3 regions of the Rhizobium sp. B21/90 genome follow, and region 3 is predicted to be linked to each of the others. Evidence: riboswitches for the same ligand, from Rfam matches in the RefSeq annotation. Region 3 holds a riboswitch; each other region holds the start of a gene.

Region 1 (4,279 bases), on a different replicon from region 3:
CGTAAAGGCGACGACGGCCCCGATGAATGCTCCGCCGGACAGCCCGAGAACGTTTGCGCCGAGCCCGAGGATCGTGATGCAAACTGCCCCTGTCGAGGCGCCTGCCGAAATGCCAAGCACATAGGGTTCGGCCAGCGGGTTGCGCAGCAGGGCCTGGAGCACGGCGCCGCAGAGCGCCAGCGAGGCTCCGGCACTGGCTGCAACCAGTGCCCGGCTGAGACGGTAATCCCAGACGATGCCTTGGTGAATACGGTCGATTGCAAAGCCCGTGCCGAAGATGCGGTTCGACACAGCCTCTGCCGTCGTCTGCAGCGGGATGGAGATTTCCCCGATGGAAACGGCAAGGCTGATCGAAAATCCGAGGACGACGATGGCGGCAACGGCGAGCGCTGCAAGCGCCCACCATCTACGCCGTGTTACGACTGCGCTGTTGCTCACCGGGCCAGACCGAAGGACCTGATGCCATTTGCAAGAACCTCGATGCCGTCGATCGTCCGGATCGTCGGGTTCATGGACTGCGCATCCATCATCACAAATCGTTTGTTCCTGACGGCGTCCATTTCGCTGGTGACGGGATCGTTCTGCAGGAAGTCCAGCTTCACCTTGGGATCGTCTGCCGCATAGCGGCGGCGATCCATGGTGGCGATGACGATGACGGCCGGGTTCGCCTGGGATATTGTTTCCCAGCCGACAAGCGGCCATTCCTCCTCGGTGGTCACGACGTTGCGCGCATCGAGGGCCTTCATCATATAAGCGGGGGCACCGTTCTTGCCGGCTATGAAGGCATCGCCCCTGACCTCTTTGCTCGAGAACCAGAAGACGATCGGCAGGTGCTTGGCGGCCGCACCCTCCACGGATGCCACAGCGGTGGCCTCGCGTTTCCTAAGGTCGGCGATCAGGGCATCGCCGCGGTCCTTGATATCGAAGACTTCGGAGAGCTGGGCGATCTCCTGATAGACTAGATCCATGCTGAACATCTGCTTGCGGACCCCGTCTCCGCCGTCGGAATTGACTTTGGCGACACAATCAGCCGGCGAGATATAGGTATTTATTCCGAGGTCGGAGAATTGCTCCCGCTTACCGACGGAACCCTGCGGTCCGACATGCCACTCGAATTCCGCAGCCACCAAGTCTGGTTGGCGTCCGACGACGGATTCGAAGCTCGGATCGTTGTCGGCCAGCCTTTTGATCTTGCTGTTGGCCTGTGCATATTGAGGAAGCACGGGACCCACCCAGACCGCCGTGCCGACGATCTTGTCGGCAAGGCCGAGAGACAGGAGAACTTCCGTCATCCCCTGGCCGATGGACACTATCTTCGAAGGCGCCCTGGCAAAGGTCACCTGTTGACCGCAATTGGTTATGGACAGCGGATAGACCGTTGCCGCGAATGCGGGGGCGGCCATGCCGAGAAGCCCGCAGGCAAGCGTAATGCTGGACAGAAACTGACGCATGAAAAATATCTCGATTTTATGGGAAAGCGAGTGCCCTGGTGCTGCAGGTATGCGGCAGCGAGGCAAGCTGCGGTTGCCACGTCAGCTGTCGGAAGCCCAATCGAGCCGGAGATGCGCCAGGCTATGGCGAAAATTCAAATGAGACATATCTGTTCCTTTCCGGGCATCCCCGCCCGGGTTCATGGGATAGCGCTTGACGGCAGGTCTCCTGACTTGCGGATATGCGCCGATCATCTGTCTTCCCGCGAAACCTTCGCAGTGACATGGCCCTGAGGCCCTGGGATGAGCAGCAATCCGCTTACAGTTGCGGGGGCAGTCACGGTCTTGGTCCCATTCGGGTGGCCCTCACCGTGTTCCCTATTAATCCCCTTGGAGTCATCCTAAGGGAACCGTCGATGGCATCTATGACAGGCCTGCAACGGCGGTCAAGGTGGGCGGGTCTCGCAAAATCTCGCACAGGTCGGAAATCCATCATTGCTTTATATTATGTTATAACGTTACATTACTAGTAAAATGCAGGCAGTCAAGTGTCTTGTCGCGTTAGCCAACAAACAGACTGCTGACGCAAACCTGTTGCAAACGACGTGCAGGGTCTGGAATGTACGTACCGGAAAGGTGCCCGACGAAAGGCATTCCGGGAATCGCAGGCAGGAGTAGCGCATGAGCAAAATTATTATATTCACCGACCTGCACATGGTCCTGGAGGGAGAGACGATCATCGGCCTCGATCCCTATCAGCGCCTTTCAAGAGGGATAGATCATGTCAACCTGCATCACCGCGATGCTGAGTTTGCGGTGATGACGGGTGACCTCTCGCACCGCGGCAGTCGCCAATCCTATGCGAGACTGCGCGAACTGCTCGACACGCTCGAAATTCCCGTCCACCTGCTGGTCGGAAACCACGACAACCGCGAAAACTTCATTGCCGCCTATCCCGAAAGCCCGCGTGACGAGCACGGTTTTATCCAGCAGCGGATCGAGACCGAAAACGGTGTCATGCTTTTGCTCGATACGCTTTGCGGACCGCCCTACGTCTCGCCGGACGTTCATGCCGGGGTGCTGTGCGACAATCGGCTTGCCTGGTTGAAGCAGAACCTCACTCGTGCCGGCGACCGGCCCGTCTACATCTTCATGCATCACCCACCGCTCGACACCGGGTTTCCCGGGATGGACAAGATCAAGCTCCGGAACGGCGAGGAGTTTTACGATATCCTTGCCGAATACGGCAATGTCCGCCACATCTTCGCCGGCCATGTTCACCGTACGATTGGCGGCTCCCATCGCGGTATACCTTTCTCGGTATTCAAGAGCCCGGTCCATCAGCAGCCGATGGTATTCGATACGGAAGATACTTCCCTCTCCGTCGATGAACCGGGCGCCTACGGCATCGTTTTCCTGAAACCGCAGGGATGCCTCGTTCATGTCGAGGATTACGAACTGTCCAACCATTCGATATCGGGCAGCGACGCACTCGGTAACTGAGACATATGCCCTGACGTCGGACTATGCCGCGTCGCCGCCTCGTCTTTAGGCCGCTTCCATGGCACCGACGCTGACCGGCAGGTCAGCGTTGGTGTTTTCACGTGCGCATCCTCCGGTTGCCGCGCGCGCCTCGGCAAGACCGGTGGAAAGATCGGAAAATTTGTAGGCAATAGTTGACATCGGGAGTCAACAAACAATACAGGAGTTAACCAGTCAACTTATTGATCATGGTCGTTGGTCGGTATTCCGTAGACTTTTCAGGTATTTGATAGATTGATTGCAGGGGGCTGCCGTGATGTTTCGCGAGGCTAGGACGACTGTATCGCCGGTGGGCACATCCTTTACGACGACCGTCGGACGTCTGATGATCGCGTTTCTGTCGAGTTCGACGCTGCTTGCCGCAACCCCGGTTTTCGCTCAGTCAGGCGACGCGGAAGCAACCACGCTCGCCAAGATCACCATTGCGGGCCAAGGCGACCGAGCTGGCACCATTGACAAGACGATTGTCGCAAAGAGTTCCCGCTCCAGCAGCAAGACCGACACCCCGCTTCTCGACGCGCCGGCCTCGGTTTCCGTCGTCACCGCCAAGGAAATGAAGGAGCGCGGTGTCACCAACCTCGACCAGGCGCTGGCCTACACGCCCGGCGTCTCCACCGATATCTACGGCTCCGACGACCGCTACGACCACTTTTTGATCCGCGGTTTCTACCAGACGACCGACGGCTCTTTCCGTGACGGGCTGCCGATGCGTGTCGGCGGCTCCTTTACCGCCAGCCGCCTCGAGCCCTATGGCATGGAACGGATCGATGTGCTGAAGGGGTCCAACTCCACGCTGTTCGGCCTTTCCGGCCCCGGCGGTATCGTCAATGCGCTCACCAAGGTGCCGCAGGACAAAGACTTCGGCGAGATCTATACAACGGTTGGGAACGGACATGTCGAAACCGGCACCGACTTCGGCGGAGCGCTCGACAAGGATGGCATCTGGACCTACCGCATGACTGGCAAATGGCAGAATGCCAATGCCGGCATCGACCATACCAACGACGATCGCGTCTATGTCGCGCCGGCGCTGACCTGGTCGCCGGATGCCGACACCTCCGTCACCATCCTGACGGATTACAACAAGCGCGACGGCAACCCTGGCCATGCCATTCCCTACAAGTCTGGGATCGATTCCGAGACCTATCTCGGTGAGCCCGATTTCGACAGGGTCGACACCATCGAGCGCAATGTCGGCTATCAGCTGCGCCACGATTTCGGCAACGGTTTCGAGTTCCGGCAGAATGCCCGCTACACCAATCTCGACATGACCTATCAGCAGATCTATCTCGGAGCTGCCGATCCTG
Region 2 (4,279 bases), 150 kb from region 3:
CGCAGGGTATGGCTTTCCGACAGCTGGCCGATGACCTTTCGCTCGATCAGATTGTTGACCACAGCCAGCGCTTCGCTTTCGGTCTTGTCGAAGATCGCGGCCGCCTGCTTTGCATTCATCTGCGGCTGCAGGAAGTCGTTCTTGTAGCGGATGAAATCGCCAAGGCCGCGATCGCCATCGTCCTGGTCGACGGGGCTGGCGTATATTTCCGGCACCAGCACCATGCCGGCATATTTCTCCGCATCGTCCAGCAGCACGACCCGCTGGGTCGAGCCGATCGGGAAATCATGGCGGAAGTCGGCGATGCTGATGTTGACGTTGGCGCTGCGCACGTCGGGGCGCATCATCCGGGCGACGGTCAGGTTGCGGATCCAGCCGACATCGTGGGCGCTGCGGATGCTCTCGCCCCGAAGGTGGAAGCGCCAGGTGGCAAAGGAGTAACCGAAGGTGGTGCGCACCACGAGCGACGAGGTGATGACGGCGGCAAGCACCAGCGCGGTGATCGGAAAGTCGCCCGTTATTTCCAGCGCCAGGAAGGTCATCGTCAGCGGGCCGCCGATGACTGCTACGGCCAGCGAACTCATGCCGACCACGGCATAGATGACCGGCGTCAGCGTCGCGTGATCGAAGTAGGGCGCGGAGTAGGCGAAGATCTTGCCGAGCAGGGCGCCCATGAACAGCGAGGCGAAAAACAGGCCGCCACGGAAGCCGGAGCCGATCGAAACCGCCGAGGCCAGCGACTTCAGCAGCAGGATGCCGATCAAGGCCGGGATGGCGATATCGCGGCCGAGATTGAGATGCAGCGCACCGTGGCCGGCCGACAGCACCTGCGGCGAGATCAGCGCGAGCATGCCGACGACGATGCCACCGAGTGCCGGGCGGACATACTGGGGGATGGCGCTCTTGCGGGCCAGCTCCTCGATGAAGGAGACGCCCTGCATGAGCAGGATGCCGCAACCGGCGCAGACGGCGCCGAGAAGCAGGGCCGGAATGTAGTCGGCCGGCACGACGCTGCCGAAATCTCCGATGTCGATCATCACGTCGCTGCCGGCGAGCAGGCGTGCGACCAGCGTTGCGACGAGGGCGGAAACGACGACCGGGGTCAGGGTGACGATGGTGTAGCTGCCGATGATCAGCTCGAAGGCATAGAAGGCGCCTGTGAGGGGGGCGCTGAAGGCTGCGGCGATGGCTCCGGCCGCACCGCAGCCGACAAGGGTGCGAAGGTCGCCGCGGCGCAGCTGCAGTTTCAGTCCGAGTTTCGAGGCGATCCCGGCGGCGATCTGCGTATAGCCGGCCTCCAGCCCGACGGATGCGCCGAAACCGTTGGATATGAGGTTCTGGATGGAGACTAGAATGCTATCGGTCAGCGACAGCCGGCCGCCGTGAAGCGCGTTGGCCTCGATCGGGTCGATCATCGGCTTTTTGCGGGTCTTGGAGAGAATGAACAGCATCAGCCCCAGCAGCACGCCGCCGGCAATCGGCGCCAGCAGCAACAACAGCTTGTTGTCGATCACCGCGCTGCTCAGCCTGCCGTCATCGCCGATACCGTAGATCAGCATGTGCATCTGGCGAGAGATCAGGCTCATGGCCGTCACCGCCAGCCCGGACGTCACGCCGACCAAGGCGCCGGCTATGACGAGGCCGACTTCGCTCTGTCGCAGGATCGCGCGCATCCGCCCGGCTTCGAAAAGCGACCGGAGGGTGCGAAAGCGGGGCGCATGGAATCGTTGAAGCATGGCGTTACGCATGAAAGAGAGGCGGTTGTTTAAAGCAGGACGTCTTTACACTGGCAATTGCGACAAAAAGACCGCCGCCGGGAATGATTTCAGCGCCGTTTCAACACATATATGGCAGAAACCGAATTCGTCGATCAGTTGACTTGCATAAGGCGAAGGCCTAATCCTGAACGCATAACGGAAGGTTCCCGCGCCGTGAAAACGGTATGGGATCAAAAGGGAATGTGACCGGGCGGACCCATACAGGGCGCTCCTATCGCAGCCGACCCCGCGACTGTAGAACGGTCAGGGTCTTTCGTCCGGTGTTCCGGGACGACGGGTGATGTTCTGCAATGGTGCAGGCGGGCCTGAAGTCGAAGGCATCGGAAAAGCCACTGGCGTGGCATCATGATTTACCGGGGTGGGACGCCTCTTCATCTACGAATCGTCCGCCTTTTCATGATGACCTGCCGGGAAGGCGAGAGAGACCCGTGATCTCCGGCCGGAACGATATCCGTCGTTTCGGCCGGAGATTGCAACCGTGAGCCAGGAGACCTGCCATCCGTGCCGGGCGAAAAGCCCACCCTTTGGGACGTCGTCCCGCTGCCAGCACGGAGGTTGTCATGGCTGAACGTTTGCTTTTGCGCGTCATTGCGGCGCGCTTGCCTGATCCGAACTGTTGCACGCTTGCAGCTTCGCGCAGAACCGCGTGAGGATCGGAACAACCTGATGTCATCCCCAACATTCGGAACGGCCCTCGTGCTCGGCGGCGCGCGCTCCGGCAAGTCGTCTTTTGCCGAGGCGCTCGTTACAGGCTCCGGCCTCGACCGCCATTACGTCGCCACCGGCCGAGCCTGGGATGCCGAGATGGCGGAGCGCATCCGCCAACACCGCGTCGATCGCGGCGAGGGCTGGACGACGCATGAGGAGCCGCTCGATCTTGTCGGCACACTCGGTGCCATCGACGCGCCCGGCCGCGCTGTTCTTGTCGATTGCCTGACGCTGTGGGTCACCAACCTGATGATGGAGGAGCGCGACATGGCTGCCGCCTTCGCCTCACTCTGCAAATTCCTGCCGGGCGCAAGGGCGCGCCTGGTGTTCGTCTCCAACGAGGTCGGCCTCGGCATCGTGCCGGAAAACCGCATGGCGCGGGATTTTCGCGACCATGCCGGACGTCTCCACCAAATGATCGCGGCTGAGGCCACCGACGTCTATTTCGTCGCCGCCGGACTGCCGCTGAAAATGAAAGGCTGATTCATTGCAACAGAAAATTCCCGCCACCGTCATCACCGGCTTCCTCGGGGCCGGCAAGACGACGATGATCCGCAACCTGCTGCAGAATGCCGGCGGCAAGCGCATCGCCCTCATCATCAACGAGTTCGGCGATCTCGGCGTGGACGGCGACGTGTTGAAGGATTGCGGTGCCGAGAACTGCTCTGCCGACGATATCATCGAGCTCACCAACGGCTGTATCTGCTGCACGGTCGCCGATGACTTCATTCCGACGATGACTCAGTTGCTTGCCCGCAACCCGCGGCCCGACCACATCGTCATCGAGACATCCGGCCTGGCGCTGCCTCAGCCGCTGGTGGCGGCCTTCAACTGGCCCGACATCCGCACTCACGTGACGGTCGATGGCGTGATCACCGTTGTCGACAGCGTTGCCGTCGCTGCCGGCCGGTTTGCCGACGACCACGACGCCGTCAATGCGGCGCGGGCGGAAGATGCCTCGCTCGACCATGACAACCCGATCGAGGAACTGTTCGAGGACCAGCTGACCTGCGCCGACCTCATCGTGCTCAACAAGACAGACCTGCTGGACGCCGCCGGCATTGCGGCCGTGCGTGCCGAGGTCCAGTCGCGCACCGAGCGCAAGCCCCCGATGATCGAGGCTCGCAACGGCGAGGTTTCGGCAGCCGTGCTGCTCGGGCTCGGGATCGGCACGGAGGCCGATGTCGGCAACCGCCTGTCCCACCACGAGATCGAGCATGCCGACGGCACGCCGCACGACCATGACGAGTTCGACAGTTTCGTTGTCGACCTCGGGCCTATCGCCGAGCCGGTCACGTTTATCGAGCGGCTGAAGACAGTCATCGGCCATCACGACGTGCTGCGTCTCAAGGGGTTCGTCGATGTGCCGGGCAAGCCTATGCGGCTGCAACTGCAAGCCGTCGGCAGCCGTGTCGACCATTATTTCGACCGAGCCTGGACGCCGGGCGAAGTCCGCGCGACGCGTCTGGTGGTGATCGGGCTGCACGATATGGACCAGGCGGCGGTACGCAGTGCGATCGAGGTGCTTGTTTGATGGTCTTTGCCGTGGCTTACCCCGCTCTGTCACTGCGTGACATCTCCCCCCTCGTGGGGGAGATGTCCGACAGGACAGAGGGGGGCGCCGCCCCGTGCTAGAACCCGCCCATCGGGGAGGTGCTACATGCATCTTCTCCTAGCCCAGAAGGGCTCGATATCCGATGGCGACGAGGCGATCGACCTCGGTCAATCGCCGGGCGATATCCTGTTTCTGTCGGCAGCCGATACCGAGCTTGCCGCTATCGCTGCGGCTTATG
Region 3 (4,279 bases):
CAGGCCAAAGGCGTGACAGTGGGCTGGAAACATTCATTTTGGGCGCTTGCCGCATCCTTGGCGATGGCAGCGCCACTGGCTGCCCAGACGAACGCAATCTGCGACGACCTGCGCGGCCAGATGGCCAATCTCAGCGAAACCGTCGGCACCAACCGCCAGCTCCGGCAATACCGCACCGCCATCGCCCAGCAGATATCCGAGTTGCGCCAAGTCGAGAACGACCTTGAGGACAACGAGTGCTCGTCCGGCAGCATGGTGATCATAAACGGTGACGACGACGGCACCTGCGCGCGGATCGAGGATACCCTGCAGCGCATGCAGGAGAACCTGCAGTATCTCGTTGCCAAGCGCGACCAGATCCAGCGCGGAGACGTTTCGGAAGGACCCACGCGCAACCAGCTTTCCGCAGCGCTGCGCGCCAACGGCTGCGAAGATCAGGATAGCGGCGATACCATCATCACCAACCGCCCGGCCCCGCAGGCAGGCATCGAGCCCAGCTACCCCGCAACCCCAGGGGCAACGACGCTGGACAGCAGCGGCGGTCCATCCGGCAACGAACCGGCACCGCAATCGCCGATCCAGAGCTACGCCTTCGGTCAATCCTATGGCGGCGGCAATGTCCGCACGGTCTGTGTGCGCACTTGCGATGGCGGTTTCTTTCCGATGACCCAGAATGCATCGCCCGGCGATTTCCAGCGGGATGGCGAAACCTGCGCGAGGATGTGCCCGGGCGTAAAGACCGAGTTGTTCTTCCACCGCCTGCCCGATCAGGAAACATCGGCGATGGTCTCCGCCTCGTCGGGCACCCCCTACAGCGCCATGCCCTACGCCTTCGCCTTCCGCAAACGGCCGCCGAACGAAAAGACCAGCTGCACCTGCAATCTGCCGGCCTATTACGAGGAAATGCGAAGGCAGAACGCACTGACAAAGCCGCCAGCCGCAGGCACGCAGCAAGGCTCGATCACGACGATCATTCCAAAAGAGTCGCCGCCGGCCGTGCCGACCGCACCCGCAAAGGGCGATGCGCCGCCGGTGGAACGGCCGTACGATCCGTCAGCCGGCAATGTCCGCCAGGTCGGCCCGGCATTCCTGCAGCCCGACCAGCGCAAACTAGACCTCACCCGTCCGGCCGTACCCGGCGAGCAGCCCCAGCAATAGGCCTCAGCCCTGCGGCCGGCCCCAGCCATTCTCGAACACCAGATCCTCCAGCGGCAATCGCTGCCGCCAGCCTTTGACGGCGAGTTCCGGTTCGCCATAGAGCTCGTCTACGAACCCCAGGCAGAGCCAGGCGATCATCTCGATCCGCTCCGGTATGCCGAGCAGCGCCCGGATATCGGCGTCGTGAAAAATGCTGACCCAGCCGACGCCCACACCCTCGGCGCGCGCCGCAAGCCAGAGATTCTGCACGGCGCAGACTGTCGAATAGGCATCCATGCGCGGATTGTGGGTGCGGCCGAGCACGACGGGCCCGGCACGATCCGGATCGCAGGTGATGCAGATGCTGAGCGGCGCCTTGCGGATCCCCTCGAGCTTCAGCGACCGGTAACTCTCGCGGCGGGCACCCTCGAACTGCAGCGCTGCCTCACCATTGGCGCGCTCGAAGGCTTCGAAAGCCTTCTCGCGGATACCGGCGTCGCGCACGAGAATGAAATTCCAGGGCTGCATGAAGCCAACCGAAGGCGCGTGATGGGCAGCGCCCAGCAGCCTTGCGATCAGGTCGTCCGGCAGCGGCTGCGGCAGGAACTGGTCCCGCACGTCCCTGCGCGTTTCGATCGCATGGTAGATGGCGTCGCGCTCGGCGACGGAAAAGGCTTGTGCGCGGACGAGATCGTCCCTGCAGTCAGGTCGCATCGTTTATATCCCCAACAATGCCAACCGCCCGCCGTCCTCGCGGGATCAGTCTATCTTATCAGGCCGGTCTTCTGGCTCGGCTTCATCTGGCGATGCTGCCTTCCCGGTCGAAACCAGTGGCATATCGGAGAACTGACCGTTCCCCCTGCATCGCCATCCGCCTTACAGCGTTGGGCACGCGCCGGATTTACACCGGCTTCCCGATTCTCCCGCCTGGGCGGGCACCTGATGAAGGAGATATGCGCGATCCGGCTAGCGATGGCAAGCGGATCGCAGGCCTGCTCAGCGCTCCGGTTCGTACCGGACAAAGGCGAACTCCTCGCCATCGGGTGACCAACTCGGTACGTTGATTGTCCCCTGGCCCCCGAACAGCTCGAACAACGTCGTGATGTTGCCGCCATCCATGTCCATCAGGCGCAGGCGGACGTCGAGATCGCGCGGATGATCGAAGACGTCGCCGTCGTAGGAGAGCAGCACGACCTTGTCGCCCTTCGGCGATGGATGGGGAAACCAGTTGCCGAACTCGTCGTCGGTCACCTGCTGCAGGTCGCGACCGTCAGGCCGGATCCGCCAGATCTGCATACGGCCCGTCCGGCTGGAGTTGAAATAGATCCACGCGCCATCGGCCGACCAGTCCGGCCCGTCGTTGCGGCCCTCGCCATGGGTCAGCCGCGTCTCCGCACCGCCCTCGACCGAGATCGTGTAGATGTCGAAGAGATCGCCGCGAATGCCGCAGTAGCTGACATGCTTTCCGTCGGGCGACCAGCCGTGCCAGTAGGACGGCAGGTTTGCCGTCACCTGCCTGGGAACGCCGCCTTCCGCCGGTACGAGATAGATGCAGGACTTGCCGTACTGGACCTTGTCGCAGAGCGCGATCAGCGTACCGTCGGGCGAGATGCCATGGTCGTTGTTGCAACGGTTGGCAAAGCCTGTATCGACGCGCTCGACAGTGGCGAGCCCGTCGAGCGACAGGCGGTAGAGAAGCCCGTCATCGTTGACGAGCAGGTAGCGTCCGTCCGGCGCGAAGTTCGGCGCCTCTACGAGACGATCGGTCTGCCAGACGACCCGCCTCTGACCTGTTGCAATGTTGAAGATCTCGACCGAACTGCGCATGTCTCACCCATCCTCGAAGCCGGCGCCCGAACCAAACAGCGACCGCGGAGGTTTTAACGGCTCGCCCAACGGACATCAACTGGCTCGACCGGACGCGATTGCGTGAGGCATCGCCATTCCCATGTTTTGCCGTTGCAATTCATCGTGGCAACCGAATACTGCCGCTAACCAGCATCGGAGCCACGCATGCCCAATCTCCCGAACTTCTTTCACACCCACTTCGATAAATCGTCGGACGATCTCGGCGTCATCGAGAAGCGGGTGCTGAAGCGAGCCCGCGAACGCAAGATCATCTCGACGGATGTCAACGCCGCCTTTTCCGCAAATGCCTCCGTCGGAGAGCGGCTCGCAGACGGGATTGCCCGCGTCGGCGGATCATGGGCGTTCATCGTCTCCTTCCTGTTGTTCCTGGTCGCCTGGACGGTGCTCAACACCATCCTGCTCTCGTCACGCGCCTTCGATCCCTACCCGTTCATCTTCCTCAACCTGATCCTCTCGATGATCGCAGCCATCCAGGCGCCGATCATCATGATGTCGCAGAACCGCCAGACCGAACGCGACCGCTTCGAGGCTGCCAAGGACTACGAAGTCAACCTCAAGGCCGAACTGGAAGTCCTGTCGCTGCACGAGAAGATCGACCTGCAGGTGTTGACCGAACTGTCGGCCCTCAGGGAGGAAGTGGGCCGCATTACGAGGCTGCTGGAGGCAAAGGCCTAGCGTCTGCGGGACTGCCCCTTGCGGACGATGGCTAGTCGGATTTCGGGAACTGGGGCAGACCGTCGTGGAGGCCGTAGAAGCCTGCCTTGTCGGCGCAGTAGATGTGATGACCCATCTTCAGGTCATTCGGATCATCGAACAGGCCGGCCATGATCGAGATCTGGTCGGCATCGTCGGCGACCCAGAACAGCGCGGAACCGCAGGTCTTGCAGAACCCGCGGCTGGCAGCGGGACTGGAGCGATACCAGCTGACATTCTCACCGCCCTCGACCGTAAGGTGGTCGGTCGCCGCGTTGGTGGCGGCGAAGTAGAGGCCGGTCTGCTTGCGGCATTGCGAGCAGTGACACCCGACCACATCCCTGAGCGGACCTGTCGTCCGTATTTTCACCGCGCCGCAAAGGCAAGATCCGGTATGGTCGTCCTTCATAGCGCCTTCTCGATCCTTGTCGTTAGGTATCATCCTGATGGTGCGGCATGCAGCTGTCAACTTCAGATTTCATGACTGCAGCATCAGCCACGCTGATAGCAGACCCTTTGCTGAATGCTCCCGGCATGCCCTCGTCGAAAGACGGTTAACAGGGCATTAAGCCACCTTTTC

Evidence for each region. Region 3 has a riboswitch for cobalamin ahead of bluB (5,6-dimethylbenzimidazole synthase). Riboswitches for the same ligand answer to the same signal wherever they lie in the genome.
Region 1: linked by a shared signal. The riboswitch ahead of J5278_RS23500 (ABC transporter substrate-binding protein) and the one ahead of bluB (5,6-dimethylbenzimidazole synthase) in region 3 are both predicted to bind cobalamin.
Region 2: linked by a shared signal. The riboswitch ahead of cobU (bifunctional adenosylcobinamide kinase/adenosylcobinamide-phosphate guanylyltransferase) and the one ahead of bluB (5,6-dimethylbenzimidazole synthase) in region 3 are both predicted to bind cobalamin.

The regions. Positions count from the first base shown of each region.
Region 1 covers NZ_CP072163.1:1,175,624-1,179,902, reverse strand. Annotated here, with positions in the region: gene J5278_RS23505 (iron ABC transporter permease) at 1-438, opposite strand, end outside; gene J5278_RS23500 (ABC transporter substrate-binding protein) at 435-1,451, opposite strand; cobalamin riboswitch at 1,632-1,860, opposite strand; gene J5278_RS23495 (phosphodiesterase) at 2,112-2,933, shown strand; gene J5278_RS31200 (hypothetical protein) at 2,979-3,113, opposite strand; gene J5278_RS23490 (TonB-dependent siderophore receptor) at 3,229-4,279, shown strand, end outside.
Region 2 covers NZ_CP072162.1:1,887,916-1,892,194, forward strand. Annotated here, with positions in the region: gene J5278_RS08945 (chloride channel protein) at 1-1,736, opposite strand, end outside; cobalamin riboswitch at 1,902-2,293, shown strand; gene cobU (bifunctional adenosylcobinamide kinase/adenosylcobinamide-phosphate guanylyltransferase) at 2,445-2,969, shown strand; gene cobW (cobalamin biosynthesis protein CobW) at 3,034-4,020, shown strand; gene cobN (cobaltochelatase subunit CobN) at 4,147-4,279, shown strand, end outside.
Region 3 covers NZ_CP072162.1:2,041,122-2,045,400, reverse strand. Annotated here, with positions in the region: gene J5278_RS09715 (DUF2865 domain-containing protein) at 1-1,158, shown strand, start outside; gene bluB (5,6-dimethylbenzimidazole synthase) at 1,162-1,851, opposite strand; cobalamin riboswitch at 1,895-2,095, opposite strand; gene J5278_RS09705 (PD40 domain-containing protein) at 2,134-2,964, opposite strand; gene J5278_RS09700 (DUF1003 domain-containing protein) at 3,151-3,681, shown strand; gene J5278_RS09695 (GFA family protein) at 3,713-4,108, opposite strand.